Regions from separate parts of the Bradyrhizobium sp. Kon58 genome, predicted to be linked through region 1. Evidence: predicted binding sites of a transcription regulator. Region 1 holds the regulator's gene; the other holds the start of a gene.
What was found. The regulator LexA, encoded in region 1, represses DNA repair genes until DNA is damaged. The targets are predictions, from matches to a motif close to TGTTCNNNNTGTGTTCNG.

Region 2: the regulator LexA is predicted to act here: its motif matches at 4,691-4,708, upstream of AC0L20_RS07235 (ribonuclease T2 family protein).

Annotation. Positions count from the first base shown of each region.
Region 1 is NZ_JBVVOT010000007.1:96,558-103,987, reverse strand. Features, by position in the region: gene AC0L20_RS14925 (glutamine--tRNA ligase/YqeY domain fusion protein) at 1-402, shown strand, start outside; gene AC0L20_RS14920 (nuclear transport factor 2 family protein) at 412-798, shown strand; gene AC0L20_RS14915 (DUF2171 domain-containing protein) at 883-1,116, shown strand; gene AC0L20_RS14910 (ComEC/Rec2 family competence protein) at 1,212-3,491, shown strand; gene AC0L20_RS14905 (GAF domain-containing protein) at 3,501-4,442, opposite strand; gene AC0L20_RS14900 (hypothetical protein) at 4,665-5,099, opposite strand; gene lexA (transcriptional repressor LexA) at 5,564-6,265, opposite strand; gene AC0L20_RS14890 (molybdopterin molybdotransferase MoeA) at 6,441-7,430, opposite strand, start outside.
Region 2 is NZ_JBVVOT010000003.1:178,877-186,306, reverse strand. Features, by position in the region: gene AC0L20_RS07265 (MarR family winged helix-turn-helix transcriptional regulator) at 283-822, shown strand; gene AC0L20_RS07260 (response regulator) at 819-1,550, shown strand; gene AC0L20_RS07255 (ATP-binding protein) at 1,568-2,956, shown strand; gene AC0L20_RS07250 (DUF3617 domain-containing protein) at 3,127-3,657, opposite strand; gene AC0L20_RS07245 (hypothetical protein) at 3,700-3,993, opposite strand; gene AC0L20_RS07240 (hypothetical protein) at 4,176-4,640, shown strand; gene AC0L20_RS07235 (ribonuclease T2 family protein) at 4,755-5,447, shown strand; gene AC0L20_RS07230 (23S rRNA (adenine(2030)-N(6))-methyltransferase RlmJ) at 5,500-6,360, shown strand; gene AC0L20_RS07225 (cold-shock protein) at 6,610-6,825, shown strand; gene AC0L20_RS07220 (outer membrane protein) at 6,912-7,430, opposite strand, start outside.

The sequences.
Region 1 (7,430 bases):
GTGATCAAGAACCAGGCAGGCGAAGTGGTGGAGCTGCGCTGCACCTACGATCCCGCGACCAAGGGCGGCAACGCGCCCGATGGCCGCAAGGTCAAGGCCACCATGCACTGGCTGTCGGCGGCAACGTCTGTGCCCGCGGAAATCCGCGTCTACAACCAGCTGTTTGCCAATCCGAGCCCGGACGCCTCGAACTTCGCCGCCGACCTCAATCCGCAGTCGCTCGAGATTCTCGCTGATGCCCGCGTCGAGGCATCGGTTGCGGAAAGCAGCTCGACCGAGGTAATGCAGTTCGAGCGTCAGGGCTATTTCGTGCGCGACAAGGACTCGACGTCCGGCAGACCGGTATTTTCCAGGACCATCGGCCTGCGCGACACGTTCGCGAAGGAAGTTGCCAAAGGCTGAGGCACCACAATGAGCGACGAAGCCGACGCGATCGTTTCCGCCATCATCGCGAAATGGTGCGCCGGCTTCGCCACGCTCGATGCGGCCGCGCTGTCGTCGCTTTATGGGAAGAATACGTTCTTCTTCGGCTCGAACCCGAAGCTCTACCGGGGCAGGGACGGCGTTGCCGACTACTTCAACGGCTTGCCGCGCTGGCGCAAGCCAGCTGCGGTCTTTTCCGAGGTGAACGCAGCGCAGGTCGCTCCTGACCTCATCAACATGGCCGCAACCATCTCGTTCGATCTCGCCGGCGAGCGCCCCGATCTCGTGGTCAAGATGAGCTGGGTCATCATGCGCGAGGACGGCGACTGGAAGATCGTCAATCATCATGCTTCGTCGCAGGCGCCGCTGATCTGACCAGCGGGCACACGACTTCGTCATTCTCGTGAGAGAACGAACGTGCACCTCGCGCGTTGGGGTGGGCCCAACAAGGAACCCACCATGCAGAACATCGCAGAGCATATGGAAGTCATCGGCGCCGACGGCGTCCACATCGGCACCGTCGACAAGGTCGAAGGCAATCGCATCAAGCTGACCAAGAAGGACAGCGGCGAGGGCAGCCACAAGGGGCATCATCACTTCATCGACAAGGGCCTCGTCGCCGATATCGAGGGCAACAAGGTCCGGCTGTCGGCCAAGGCCGATGTCGCCGTGACGATGGAAGAGGAAAAGTAGCGGCCGCGCCCTTTCGTTCCTGATCCGTACCGCTATCCGCCCGCCTGCACGTTCCGGTAGCTTCTGACTTCGTTGCGTATCATCGAGTGCAGGGAATGGCGGAGCCGGGCCGGCCGGTACGGTCGCAGGGGATCGCGGGGACGTGGCCCGCGGGCCGCGCCGCGTCCGCGGGCGGCCTCGCGCCTGCAGGCCTCGACCTCTGGACATCGCTGGTCGAGACCCTCCGCGCGTGGCTACGCGCCGAGGCTGGCGCCGGGCGGCTGTTGCCGTGGGTGCCCGTAGCGTTTGGCTGCGGCATCGCGCTTTATTTCTCCGCCGATCATGAGCCGGTGCTGTGGGTCGTTGCCGCGAGCGCCATCGCGCTCCTGCTCGGCGCGGCTCTGTTGCGGCGGAGCCGGCTGTTCGCCCCGGCCATCATGATCGCGGCGGTCGCGGCCGGCTTTGCCGTCGCGACCTGGAAGACGGCGCGCATCGCCCACCCGGTGCTGGCAAAGTCGCTCTATTCGGTGTCGTTGTCGGGCTTCGTTGAGGCCCGCGACATCCGCGAGCGTACCGATCGTTTCGTGCTGCGCGTCACCGCGATGGAGGCGCAACGCAGCGACGTCAGGCTCGAGCGCGTGCGCCTGTCGGTCCGCAAAGGCACCGCGCCGGAGGTCGGTAGCTTCGTTCAGCTGAAGGCACGGCTGATGCCGCCGCTCGCGCCGGTGCGGCCCGGCAGCTACGACTTTTCGCGTGACATGTTCTTCCAGGGCATCGGCGCCTCCGGCTTCGCGATGGGCGCAATCACGGTGGCGCCGCCGCCTGAGACCGCCGGCTTGCGGTTGCGTTACGCGGCCTTCATGCAACGCCTGCGCGATGCGATCGATGCCCGCATCCGGGCGACGCTCGACGGCGACAACCGGGCGATCGCGACCGCGCTGCTTACCGGGCGGCGCGATGCGATTACCACGCCCGTCAATGATGCGATGTTCATCTCCGGTCTCGGCCACGTGCTCTCGATTTCCGGTTATCACATGGCCGTCGTTGCCGGTGTCGTGTTCTTCGCGGTGCGCGCGCTGCTCGCTCTGATCCCAGGACTTGCGGCCGGCTTCGCCATCAAGAAATGGTCGGCGGCCGCCGCGCTGGTCGCTGCTGCGTTCTACCTGCTGCTGTCAGGCGCGGAGGTCGCAACGCAAAGATCGTTCTTCATGACGGCGGTGGTGCTGATCGCGGTGATGGTCGATCGCCGCGCCATCACCTTTCGCACGCTTGCTGTCGCCGCGCTGATCGTGCTGGCGGTCGCGCCGGAAGCACTGGTGCATCCGAGTTTTCAGATGTCGTTTGCGGCAACGCTCGGGCTCGTCGCCTTGGTGCAGATCGGCATGCCCAATTTGTTTGCTTCGCCGGACCATTCGGCGACCGCGCGCATTGCAATGTGGGGTGGCCGCGAGATCGCGATGCTGTTCATGGCCTCGCTGATTGCGGGACTTGCGACCACGCCCTACGCCGCGTTCCATTTCCACCGTGTCACGCCGTTCGGCGTGCTTGCCAATCTCGGCGCGATGCCGGTGGTCTCGGCGCTGGTGATGCCGGCGGGATTGTTGGGACTGCTTGCTGCGCCGTTCGGGCTGGACAGCGTGTTCTGGTGGCTGATGGGGATCGGCATCGACTGGATGGTCGCGGTCTCGCGCTGGGTCGCGGCATTGCCGGGCGCCGTCGGCCGCATCTCGGCGTTCGGGATCGCGCCGCTGATCGCGGCGAGCCTGGGAATCATCCTGCTGGGCTTGTTGCGCACGCCGCTACGCTGGTCCGGCGCCCTGGTGCTGCTGGCAGCGATCCTCTGGGGACTGTCGGCGCGGCAGCCCGACATCCTGATTGCCGGGGATGGCGCGAGCGTTGCGGTGCGGGGCAGGGACGGATATCTGCACCTGATCAGGACGAGCAAGGACAGCTTTCTGCTCAAGGAATGGCTCGCTGCCGACGCCGATCCGCGCGATGCGGGCCGAGCCTCTCTGGCCGATGGCGTGTCCTGTGACGAATCCGGCTGCGTGACGCCACTGGCCGACGGGAGGTTGGTCGCGCTGGCACTGCGCGTCGACGCTCTCGCGGACGATTGCAGTCGGGCCGCGCTGGTGGTGACGACACGCCCCGCGCCACCCGATTGCGCGGCGATGGTGGTCGATCGGCAACGGCTCGCCAGCCAGAGTGCGCTGGCGCTGACGCAACGTGGTGACGGCTTTGTGGTTCACGCGGTGAGGGCGAGAGGCACGAGCCGCCCCTGGTTGCCGGCCGGCGCCGGTGAGGGTGATTTCGACGGCAGCCTTGCGCCGAAGGCGATCGCGCCCCGCATCAAGGACGCAACGCCGGCGGAGACCGACTTGCAGGCCGACGATTGATCGGATCGGTTACAAATACCAGGCCAGTACGGCGTCGAGCCTGGAATTGCCGATGACCGGCAGGGCCACCATTCGGCTCAGTCCGGATGTGCAGGCTTCGAGACCGGCGACCGAGCCGTCATGCACCAGATCGTCGTTGAGCGCGGGCATGCCGGTGGCCCAGGCCCCGCCGATGCTGCCTTCGCCTCTGGCAATGGATTTATCCGCATAGAGCGCTGCAAGGTCGGTCTGCGCGCTGCAATCGCCGGCGCGGAACACCAGTGCCGAGCGGGTCTCGTTCGGGATCCAGATCTCGAAGCGTCGCGCAATCGGCGTGGCCTGCGCGGAGAGGAATGTCAGAACCCAGGTCTGGTCCGCGCCCGTCCGATAGGGCACGCCGACGCCGAAATTGATCCCGACCTTGGCCGCGTCCTCCCAGCGCAGAAAACTCCTGGCGTCGTGCAGGTCCTTTATGATCAGCGGCAGGCCCGCCTTCCAGGTGCGGCCAGGCAGGCCAAAGCCGCGAGGAAATTTGGTGTGGCGGGAGTTGAATTCAAACATGTCGGCGGTGCCGTAATAGCCGTCGACAAGCCCCATCTCGTGGGAGGCATCAGGGTCGTTGTGCCAGAGCTCGATCGCCCCGACATGCGCTTCGTCCTCGCCGCAGAACAGCACCATGACGGCTTGCAGGAATTCACCCGCAAACACCGGCACCGCGACGCCGCAGGTGAGGCCGGCCGCGAGCGCCTGATCGGTCCGTTTGAAATATGAGTTGGCGAATTTGGTGAGGATCACGGGGTGGCCCGCGGCCCAGGCCTTGCCCGGAAGTCCCTCGTCATATCCGAAGTGCAGCTCTTCGCTGACGGCCTTGAACGCGGACAGCCCTTCGCCATAGAGACCGCCACCAAACTCCAGCCGCGTGCGCGTCCGATCGGGCACCCAGAGTTCAACGACGCGAAGGAAGGTTTTCATCGAGCGTGTCCGCCGTCTCAAGCCCTGACAGCATCGGTCATTTGGCTGCGAAGCGGACGTTCAAAATTCAGGCAGGGCGGCTCAAACTTCGTGCGGCGGAGAGGTGCGGGCTTGGTCCATCCGATTGGATTTCGCGGACGCGAGCCATACCATCTCGCCGGCCACGGCCGGCGATGGCAATTCAATCCTAACCCCCCGACCTCGTAGCCGGGGGAGGCTGTGTCAGCCGATCGGCAGGTGCCTGACGGTCGGCTGCCGGTCGGCGATAATCTGCGCCTTGTGCTCTCGCTCGGCGACCGACTGAGTTACCGGCAGCTGCAACACGGTCGCGCGCTGACCTTCGACGAGCTGCGTCACCAGCACGTATTTGCCGTCCGGGAATTCGATCGCGTCATGATGGCGGTCGGGAACGTGCGGGTCGATCTTGCCGAACTTGCCCACGCGGGAATTGATGGTGCGCGTCCAGATCCAGCGATTGTCGTAGCGAACGTCGTCGGCGAAGGCGAGCTCCGTTCCCGGCAGCAGGCAGACGGCAACAGACGGATCGGCTGCCGAGGCGAAGCCGCGCGTCGAGGTGCCGCGGAAGCTTGTCGTGACGATCGTCTCGCCGACTTCGGCGGGGCGCGACGCGACGGCATGCAGGCTGTAGTCACACATCGGGTGCTCCTCATGCTGGGATAGCAACCCGCGTCTCTTAATCGAGGCGCAGGCCTCTATCAGAGTTGAAGCATGAACGCTCTGCTTGGTTGTGGGCAAATCTGCGGCTGCTTTCCGCGAGCCGCGATCACATTATCTTTCCCGAATTCAATAGGAACAAAGCGAGTTGCGATGCATTCGGGAGGCGCGTGCGGGAATATCGCCGGCTTGACTGCAACGGTCGAGCTTGGTCGCCGGCCGCTGTTTCCTCGAACACTTGCGCCGCGAACCAGTGCCGCTTCGTGGGCGTCGCGAGGAGCCAGCGCCGAAGGAGGGGCCGGATAGTCTGTGCAGAACCAGAAAGACTACCCAGCCGGAGCGGACGATGATCCGTTCCAATTTCTGACCGGCGATGCCGATCGGAAGCGCGCGAGGCGCCAAGCACCTCCGGCATGAAGTACTCCCGGTATCAAGGACGCCCGGTATCAGTACTTCCGGTAAAGCCCGATCAGCTTGCCCTGAATCTTCACCCGGTTGGGCGGCAGGATGCGGACCTCATAAGCCGCGTTGGCGGGCTCGAGCGCGATCGAGGCGCCGCGGCGGCGGAAGCGCTTCAGCGTCGCTTCCTCGTCGTCGATCAGCGCCACCACGATGTCGCCGGTATCGGCGCTCTCGTTGCGCTGAATCAGCGCCATGTCGCCGTCAAGGATGCCGGCCTCGACCATGGAATCACCGCGCACTTCGAGCGCGTAATGCTCGCCCGAGCCGAGCATGTCAGGCGGTACGCTGATAGTATGGCTGCGGGTCTGCAACGCCTCGATCGGCGTGCCGGCCGCGATGCGGCCCATCACCGGTACCGCGACGGGACGTTCGCCGTCGTCCGCGGGCAGGCTGGAGCTCGCACGCACCTTGCCGAGATTGCCCTCGATGACGCTCGGCGTGAAGCCGCGGCGGCTGCCGGCGGCTGCCTGGAGCTCCGGCAGCTTGATGACTTCAATCGCACGGGCGCGGTTGGGCAGGCGTCGGATGAAGCCACGCTCCTCGAGCGCCGTGATCAGGCGATGGATGCCCGACTTCGAGCGCAGATCGAGCGCATCCTTCATCTCGTCGAAGGAGGGCGGCACGCCGCTTTCCTTCAGACGTTCACTGATGAACCGCAGAAGCTCGTATTGTTTGCGCGTTAACATCTCGACCAAAGTCCCCCGGTTGATGTCGTCCGATTCCGAGACGCAGAGTTCGGCAATAAGCCGCTACATACTCGAAACAAATCATGAACGGACACTATATGTTCGATACATGTTCCGCAACTGCTTAATTTACCGTGAACAGAGCAAAGTTCGCGGAACGCGCATTGCCGGACGCTCAGACGGGGAGCCGCAACACTTCGCAAGCCGTGCCGGCTTCGGCCTTCGGCGCGAACGGTGCGCGCACGAGAAGTACCTGTGCTGCAGCGAGATTCGCAAGCAGCGAAGAGTCCTGATGGTTGACGGGAAGAACGACGCGCGTGCCATCGTCACGCTCCTCCAGATGCGCGCGCAGATAGTCCTCGCGCTGGTCGTTGGCGCCGACGTCGCGGCCGAGCACGGCGCGTTCACTGCGATGGTGAATCACCGAACGGCCCGACAGGGCGCGAATCAGCGGCACCATGAACAGGAACGCGCACACGTAGGACGACACGGGATTGCCCGGCAGGCCGATCACCTCCATTGCGCCGAGCCGCCCGTGCATCATCGGCTTGCCTGGCCGCATCGCGATCTTCCAGAACGCCATCGCAATGCCTTCGTCCCGCAGCGCCTGCTGGACCAGATCGTGGTCGCCAACCGATGCGCCGCCGGTCGTGATCAGGATGTCGGCGCCGCTCTCGCGGGCGCGGCGGATGCCGGCGGTGGTGGCGTCCAGCGTGTCGGCGGCAATCCCGAGGTCGATGGTCTCGGCGCCCTCGCTGCGGGCGAGCGCGTGCAGGGCGTAGCCGTTGGAGTAGACGATCTGGCCGTGGCCGGGCGTGGTGCCCGGCATCACCAGCTCGTCGCCGGTGGCGAGAATCGCGACTTTCGGACGTCTGAAAACGCCAAGGTGCGGATGGTTCATCCCGGCGGCGAGCGCGAGGTCGCGCTCGGTGAGACGATTTCCCTTGCGCAGGAGCACGTCGCCCTCGCGGAAATCGACGCCTGCGGGGCGGATGTGCCGACCGGCGATCGCGGCTTCCTTGATCGTGATGCGCTTGCCGGCAGCGACCGTGTCCTCCTGGATCACGACGGCGTCCGCGCCACCGGGAACGACGCCGCCGGTGAAGATCCGCACGGCCTCGCCGGCGCCGACCGTCCCCGCGAACGGTCGGCCTGCCGCGACTTC
Region 2 (7,430 bases), on a different contig from region 1:
GGGCCCGGCTGGCTCGATTGGTTTCTGGCCGGACCGCCGCCAGCCTTGTTACGGCCGGTTTCCGTGGCCAGCATGTCACCGAGGACATGCTTTTGCGGAAGACGGAAGTCCAGTATGTTTTGCCGAAATGCCGTTCGACAATCGCACGGTAGATCTGCTCCGGCCGTCTCCGCCTGTCCGGCCCACTGCGGCCGCCTTGCTTCGATGCCCACCCGACGCGAAACGATCTAAAATTTCGTACGGGCTGATCGTTTTGTAACATTGAACCCAAGATACGTCAATATGCCTGACATAAATTTCGCGACTCCTTCTCAAGACGCTGCCGGGCCGCGGCCGGCCGCAGACGACGGAGGCAATTTGCGCTGGGATATCATCGAACTGCTGTTCTTCGCCTATCGCGATTTCGTCGGCGATCCCGACCAGGAGCTGGAGGCGTTCGGCTTCGGCCGGGCCCATCACCGCGTCATGCACTTCGTCTATCGTTATCCCGGCCTCAAGGTCGCCGACCTCCTCGACGTCCTGCGCATCACCAAGCAATCGCTCGGCCGGGTGCTCAAGCAGCTCCTGGACGAAGGCTATATCGTGCAGAAGACCGGCGACAATGATCGCCGCCAACGCCTGCTGTTTGCGACACCGAAGGGCGAGGCGCTGGTGCAGAAGCTCGCCGGCCTCCAGACCACGCGCATCACCAAGGCACTCGCCGAGATGACGCCGCAGGATGCCGAGACCGTCAAGCGCTTCCTGCGCGCGATGATCGACCGCGACGATCCGGACAAGGTGCTGGAGACGATCTTTGCCACCGTCAATCAGGACAAGGAGTGACCGTGCCGCTCGCTGCCACGCTCGCACGCCCGCCGGCACGTCCCGCCGACGATGCCCCGCATCTCCTGCTGGTCGATGACGACCGCCGTATCCGCGACCTGCTCTCGCGCTTCCTTGCCGGCGAAGGCTATCGTGTCTCGACCGCCGCCAGCGCCAGCGACGCCCGTTCCAAGCTTCTGGGCCTGCACTTCGACCTCTTGATCCTGGACGTGATGATGCCCGGGGAGACCGGCTTCGATCTCGCCCGTTTCATCCGGACCTCGTCCTCGGTGCCGATCGTGATGCTGACGGCGCGGCACGAAGCCGAAGCGCGCATCGAGGGCCTGCAGATCGGCGCCGACGATTACGTCGCAAAGCCGTTCGAGCCGCGCGAGCTTGCGCTGCGCATCAACAACATCCTCAAGCGCGCCGCGCCGCCGCCACAGGCCGCTGCGGTGGAGAAGATCGCGTTTGGCCCGTACATCTATCACCTCGAGCGCGGCGAACTGCGCCAGGGCGAAGACGTCATTCACCTCACCGACCGCGAGCGCGAGATGCTGCGGATTCTGTCGGAGACACCGGGCGAGACCGTGCCGCGCAGCGCGCTGACCGGCAATGGCAGCGTCAACGAGCGCGCCGTCGACGTGCAGATCAACCGCCTGCGGCGCAAGATCGAGACCGATCCCGCCAATCCGCTATTCCTCCAGGCCGTGCGCGGCATCGGCTACCGGCTGGTAGCCTCGCCATAAAGAGTGAAGCGCCACCGATGAGCACGATCGATAGCGGCCTGACGCTTTTGAAGAGCGCCGCCGGCCGCGTCTCCGCCGCCAATGGCTGGATGGGCAACGCGTTCAAGGGCTGGATGCCGACCGGCCTCTACGCGCGTGCGCTGCTGATCATGATCGTGCCGATGGTGATCCTGCAATCGGTCGTCGCCTTCGTGTTCATGGAGCGGCACTGGAACACGGTGACACGGCGCCTGTCGGCCGCCGTGGTGCAGGACATCGCCGCGCTGATCGACGTCTACAAGGGCTATCCGCAGGACAAGGACCGCAACGAGATCCGCCGCATCGCGCAGCAGCGCCTGGGCCTCGTCGTCGATTTCCTCCCGGCTGGCGACATGCCGCCGCCGGGACCAAAGCCGTTCTTCTCGCTGCTCGACCAGACGCTGTCGGTGCAGCTCGGCCGCCAGATCGGGCGCTCCTTCTGGATCGACACGGTTGGCCGCTCCAACCTCGTCGAGATCCGGATCCAGCTCGACGACGCCGTGATGCGCGTGTTCGCGCAGCGCAGCGCCGCCTATGCCTCGAACTCGGAGATCTTCCTGTTCTGGATGGTCGGAACGTCCTCGATCCTGCTGATCGTCGCGGTGCTATTCCTGCGCAACCAGATCAAGCCGATCCTGCGACTTGCCGATGCCGCCGAAAGTTTTGGCAAGGGCCGGGAGGCGCCGAATTTCCGCCCGCGCGGCGCGCGCGAGGTGCGGCGCGCGTCGGTCGCCTTCCTCGAAATGAAATCGCGCATCGAGCGGACGATGGAGCAGCGCACCGCGATGCTCGCCGGCGTCAGCCACGATCTGCGCACGATCCTGACGCGGTTCAAGCTCGAGCTGGCGCTGATCGGCGACAGCCCCGAAATGGAGGGCATGCGCAAGGACGTCGACGAGATGTCGATGATGCTCGAGGACTACCTCGCGTTTGCCCGCGGCGATTCCGGCGAACAGTCGCAGCCGACCGACATGGCCCAGGCGCTCGAGGAGCTACGCAGCGACGCCGAACGCCACGGCCACATGGCGACCGTCGCGTTCAACGGACTGCCCGTGGTCACGGTGAAGCCGGCCTCGTTCAAGCGCTGCCTTGCCAACCTCGTCACCAACGCCGCCCGCTACGGCAAGAGCATCGCCATCACCGGCCAGCGCGATCACCGATATTTGACCGTGACGGTCGACGACGACGGGCCGGGCATTCCCGCGCACTTACGCGAAGAGGTGTTCAAGCCGTTCCTGCGGCTGGACAACGCCCGCAACCAGGACGAAGGCGGCACGGGTCTTGGGCTCGCGATCGCCCGCGACATCGCCCGTTCGCATGGCGGCGACATCACGCTTGGCGACAGTCCGATGGGCGGCCTAAGGGCGAGCGTGCGGATACCGGTGTAGGCGCCTCTTCACCTCGCCCCGCTTGCGGGGAGAGGTCGAATTCGATCGCTGATCGAATTCGGGTGAGGGGGTACAGGTCCCTCAACAATCGCACGTGTGGAGAGAGGCCCCTCACCCCAACCCTCTCCCCGTAAGAACAGGGCGAGGGAGCCGCACCGGCCGCGCGGCACCTATTTCGGCAACAGCGCCTTCAGCTTGTCCATGTCGCGCACGTTCATCTTGAAGCCGCCGGGCATCACGATGTCGCCGGGCTTCTGGTCCGGCTTGCAGGCCCCCAGCCATTTCGCTTCGAGCTGCATGGTCGTGTCGCGGCCTGCCGTGCCGGCGGCGCCGCCTTGCGCGTGCGACGACGTCTTCACCGTATAGGCCGAATTGAAATCACCTGATATCTCAGCATGCGAGGTCGTGCTGATGCCGGCGACATTGCATTCGGAATCGCTGACGTAACCGGTCGCGGTTTTCTTGATGTCCTGCTTGGCGCAGATCTGCTTGGCCATCGGGGAGACGTTGTTGTTCATTTCCTTGTCGACGGTCTCGTCGGTGCAGTGCTGCATGGTCATCTCGGGCACCGGCATGCCGGTCCTGACCATCTTCAATTCCCACAGCCCCGCCTTGCGCACCGGCAGGTCGTCAGCGCGGGCGCTGGCTGCCGACAAGACGAGGCAAAGGGCGGAGCCGAGCAAAGCGAGTTTGCGCGTCATGTCGGAAGCTCCCGGCTGCGATAGCGGCGTTGCGAAAGCGCCTCAGTAGAGCGTGCGGATCGGCTGGTCGGCGGCGCCATAGGGCACCCAGCGGCAGGAGAACGAGATGTAGCCGCCCTCATAGGCCTGCATCGCCAGGAATTTGGCGACCTTGCCATAGCGCGCACAATGATCGACCGCGACCTGCCGCGCATCGACCTGGGTTGCCATCGAATAGGCGATGATGCCGCCGGTGTCGTTGCCCTTGAACGGAGGCACCGGAAGGAGATCGGCGCGCGCCGACTGGCTCGCCAACATACCCAAGGCAAGTAGGCCCGCGGCCGCAATGATTCGCATTCCCGTCACTCCGATTGGTTGGCGGCAGTTTACGGTGCCGGCGCGGCGGAGGAAAGAACGGAAGCCCCCTCTAACGCAGCGTTGCGGTCAACTCGTCGGCAAGTGTTGCCGCGCTGCACTTGACCTCCCCCGGCCTTCGCGGCACCGTCCGACCCTCGCAGATCATGCTGTCTGGATTGCCCATGCGCGCCTCGACCTTCCTGAAATCGCTCCGCTTTGCCGCCGTGCTCGGCCTTCTGTTCGGGGCGCTGTCGCTCGGTGAGGCCAGGGCCGCCAATCCGCTGGAGCTGAATTTCTGGCTGAGCGGGCCGCGTTATGACGGCAACGTCTCCGAATGCGACAGGGCGCTGCCGACGATCGCCAGCCAGTTCTGGGAGAAAGAAAGCTCGTTCTGGAATTCCTCGTTGAAGATCACCGGCTTCGCCGCGGTTCACGAGACCGCGTTCCGGCCCTGGGCATCCGACAACATCCCGCGCCGCTATTGCACCGGCGAGGCCATGCTCACGGACGGCAGGATGCGCAAGGTGCACTTCTCGATCGTCGAGGACGGCGGCTTCGCCGGCTACGGCCAGGGCGTCGAATGGTGCGTGGTCGGGCTCGACCGCAACTGGGCCTACAACCCGGCCTGCCGCGCCGCCAAGCAATAATTGCTCTGATCCCGACCGATCAGGCGGCCGAACGACGGTCGCCCGAAATTTGTTCTTGAAATGTTCTTATCGCCTGCTAGGCTCGCCTGCACAGTCTAGTTGAGGGGCGTCGCCATGTTTCATTCCAGATTGCATTCGTTCTCCCGCCTGATGATCTCGCTGACGCTTGCAGCCGGGCTGGCTGTGCTGGCCGGTGGCGCAAAGGCCCAGGACAAGCGGCAGAACACGCCCGGCGAGTTCGATTTTTATGTGCTGTCGCTGTCGTGGTCGCCCTCCTTCTGCGAAGAGGCGGCGGAGCGCGGCGGCCGCTCGCAGATCCAGTGCAGCGGACGGCCCTACGCTTTCGTGGTGCATGGTCTGTGGCCGCAATATGAGAACGGTTTCCCGGAATATTGCCAGCGGCCGTCGCCGCGACTGAACCGCAGCATCGTTTCCTCCATGCTCGATCTGATGCCGGCGCCGGGGCTGATCTTCAACGAATGGGACAAGCACGGCACCTGCTCGGGGCTCGCCGACCGCAGCTATTTCGAGACGATCCGGAAGGCACGCGCCGCGATCAAGATTCCGGCCGAATATCTCGATTTGTCGCAGGCCAAGACCGTGGCGCCGGCGGAGGTGGAGGAAGCCTTCATCAAGGCCAATCCGGGCCTCAGCAATGCCGCGGTCTCGATCACCTGCAACCGGACGCGGCTATCGGAAGTCCGCATCTGTCTCAGCAAGGACCTGCAATTCCGCGCCTGCGAGGAGATCGACCGCCGCGCCTGCCGCCGCGACCAGGTGGCGATGCCGCCGATCCGAGGTGGCTAGCCCAGGCATCGTGCCTCTTTGCTCGAGCCGTCACGTGGCGTAGTGCTCTTGCATGAATTACCGCCACGCCTTCCATGCCGGCAGCTTCGCCGATGTCATCAAGCACATCGTGCTGGCGCGCATCATCACCTATCTCCAGGACAAGCCGGGTGCGTTCCGCGTCATCGACACCCATGCCGGCGCTGGCCTCTACGATCTCGAAAGCGACGAGGCGCGCCGCGGCGGCGAGTGGCTGACGGGTATTGCGCGGCTGATGCAGGCGCGGCTGTCGAACGACGCCATGGCGCTGACCAAGCCCTATCTCGACATCGTCCGCGCCTTCAATCCGAAGGGTGAGCTCAAGGCCTATCCGGGCTCGCCGCTGATCGCACGCGGCCTGCTGAGGCCGCAGGACCGCCTCTTGCTCTGCGAGATCGAGCCGAAGGCGCGCAAGGCGCTGATCGGCGTGCTGCGCCACGACGAACAGGCCCGCGTGGTCGATCTCGACGGCTGGATGGCGCTGCCGGCTTTCGTGCCGCCCAAGGAACGGCGCGGGCTCGTGCTGATCGACCCGCCGTTTGAGGCAAAGGACGAGTTCGAGAAGCTCGAAGAGGCCTTCTCGACGGCTTTCGCGAAATGGCCGACCGGTATCTATGTAATCTGGTATCCCGCCAAGAGCCGGCGCGCCACCGACGCGCTGGTGCAATCAGTGGCGCGGCTCGCAGCCGCAGCAAAACCGCCGGGAAAATGCCTGCGCCTCGAATTCAGCGTGGCGCCGCAGGCTGACGGCGCAACTCTCACCTCCACCGGGCTCTTGATCGTCAATCCCCCCTACACGCTGCAGGGCGAACTCAAGACGATCCTGCCCGAGCTGGAAATGCCGCTCGGCCAGGGGGGCGCTGCCAGATTCCGATTAGAGGTGCCGAGGCCGTAACACTCCGGCATCTTGGGAAAAATATGCAGGAGCGGTGGTCAATCTGCAGAGAACCGTATTATGCTGTTGCGGTGACTGGCTTTACGTTCCGCTTCCGCGAATGGTTGCGGCGGAGTGAAGGCCTAAGAAAGATCCAGTCGGACCGAATGGTCTGCCCAAGGATGGCCAGCTCCCGGGCTTCGTAAGGCCCGGTCATGTCGTGACGTGCGTCTGCGTCACGACGGAGGAGCAATGAGGGGGAGTTTCCCGATGGCCATGACGGGAACGGTCAAGTTTTTCAACGGTGAGCGCGGCTACGGATTCATCAAACCGGACGACGGGGGCCGCGACGTCTTCGTGCATATTACTGCTGTGGAGCGGGCCGGACTGAAGGACCTTGCCGAAGGACAGCGTATTACTTTCGAAGTCGAACCGGACAAGAAGGGCAAGGGGCCGAAGGCGGTCGATTTGGTCATCCTTCCCTAGCAAGTCCGACGCGAAACACCGGCGCAAAAAAAATCCCGGCCGCAAGCGGCCGGGAGGTTGTAGTCCGGTATTTTCTTCTTTGGGTATCAGAAGTGATAGTTCACGCCTGCGCGCACAACGCTGGCGCTATAGCCGTTTGACACGCCTGTAATCGCGAACTGACTCGTCGACAGATCGATGTAGAGATATTCGAGCTTGGCGCTCCAGTTCGGCGCGAAACCAACTTCCGCGCCGGCACCGATGGTCCAGCCGGCGCTGGTGTGCGACTCCGTCCAGCCGAACGTCTGCGCGCGCAGCTCGCCGAAGGCGAGGCCCGCCGTGCCGTAGAACAGCACGTTGCTGAGGGCATAGCCCGCGCGGCCGCGCAGGGTGCCGAACCACGGATTGGAGAACTTCCACGGCGCGAAGGTGTCGTCGGCACCGGCGGCCTGGATGTCACCTTCGACACCGAACACCCACGGGCCGGTCTGGAAATTGTAGCCGGCCTGAACGCCGCCGACGAAACCTGACGGCTTTGCGGGATTGTTGTTCACCGAACCCCATTCATAGCCGAGATTGGCACCGAGATACGGGCCGGCCCAGCTATAGGCGTTGAGCGGCTGATT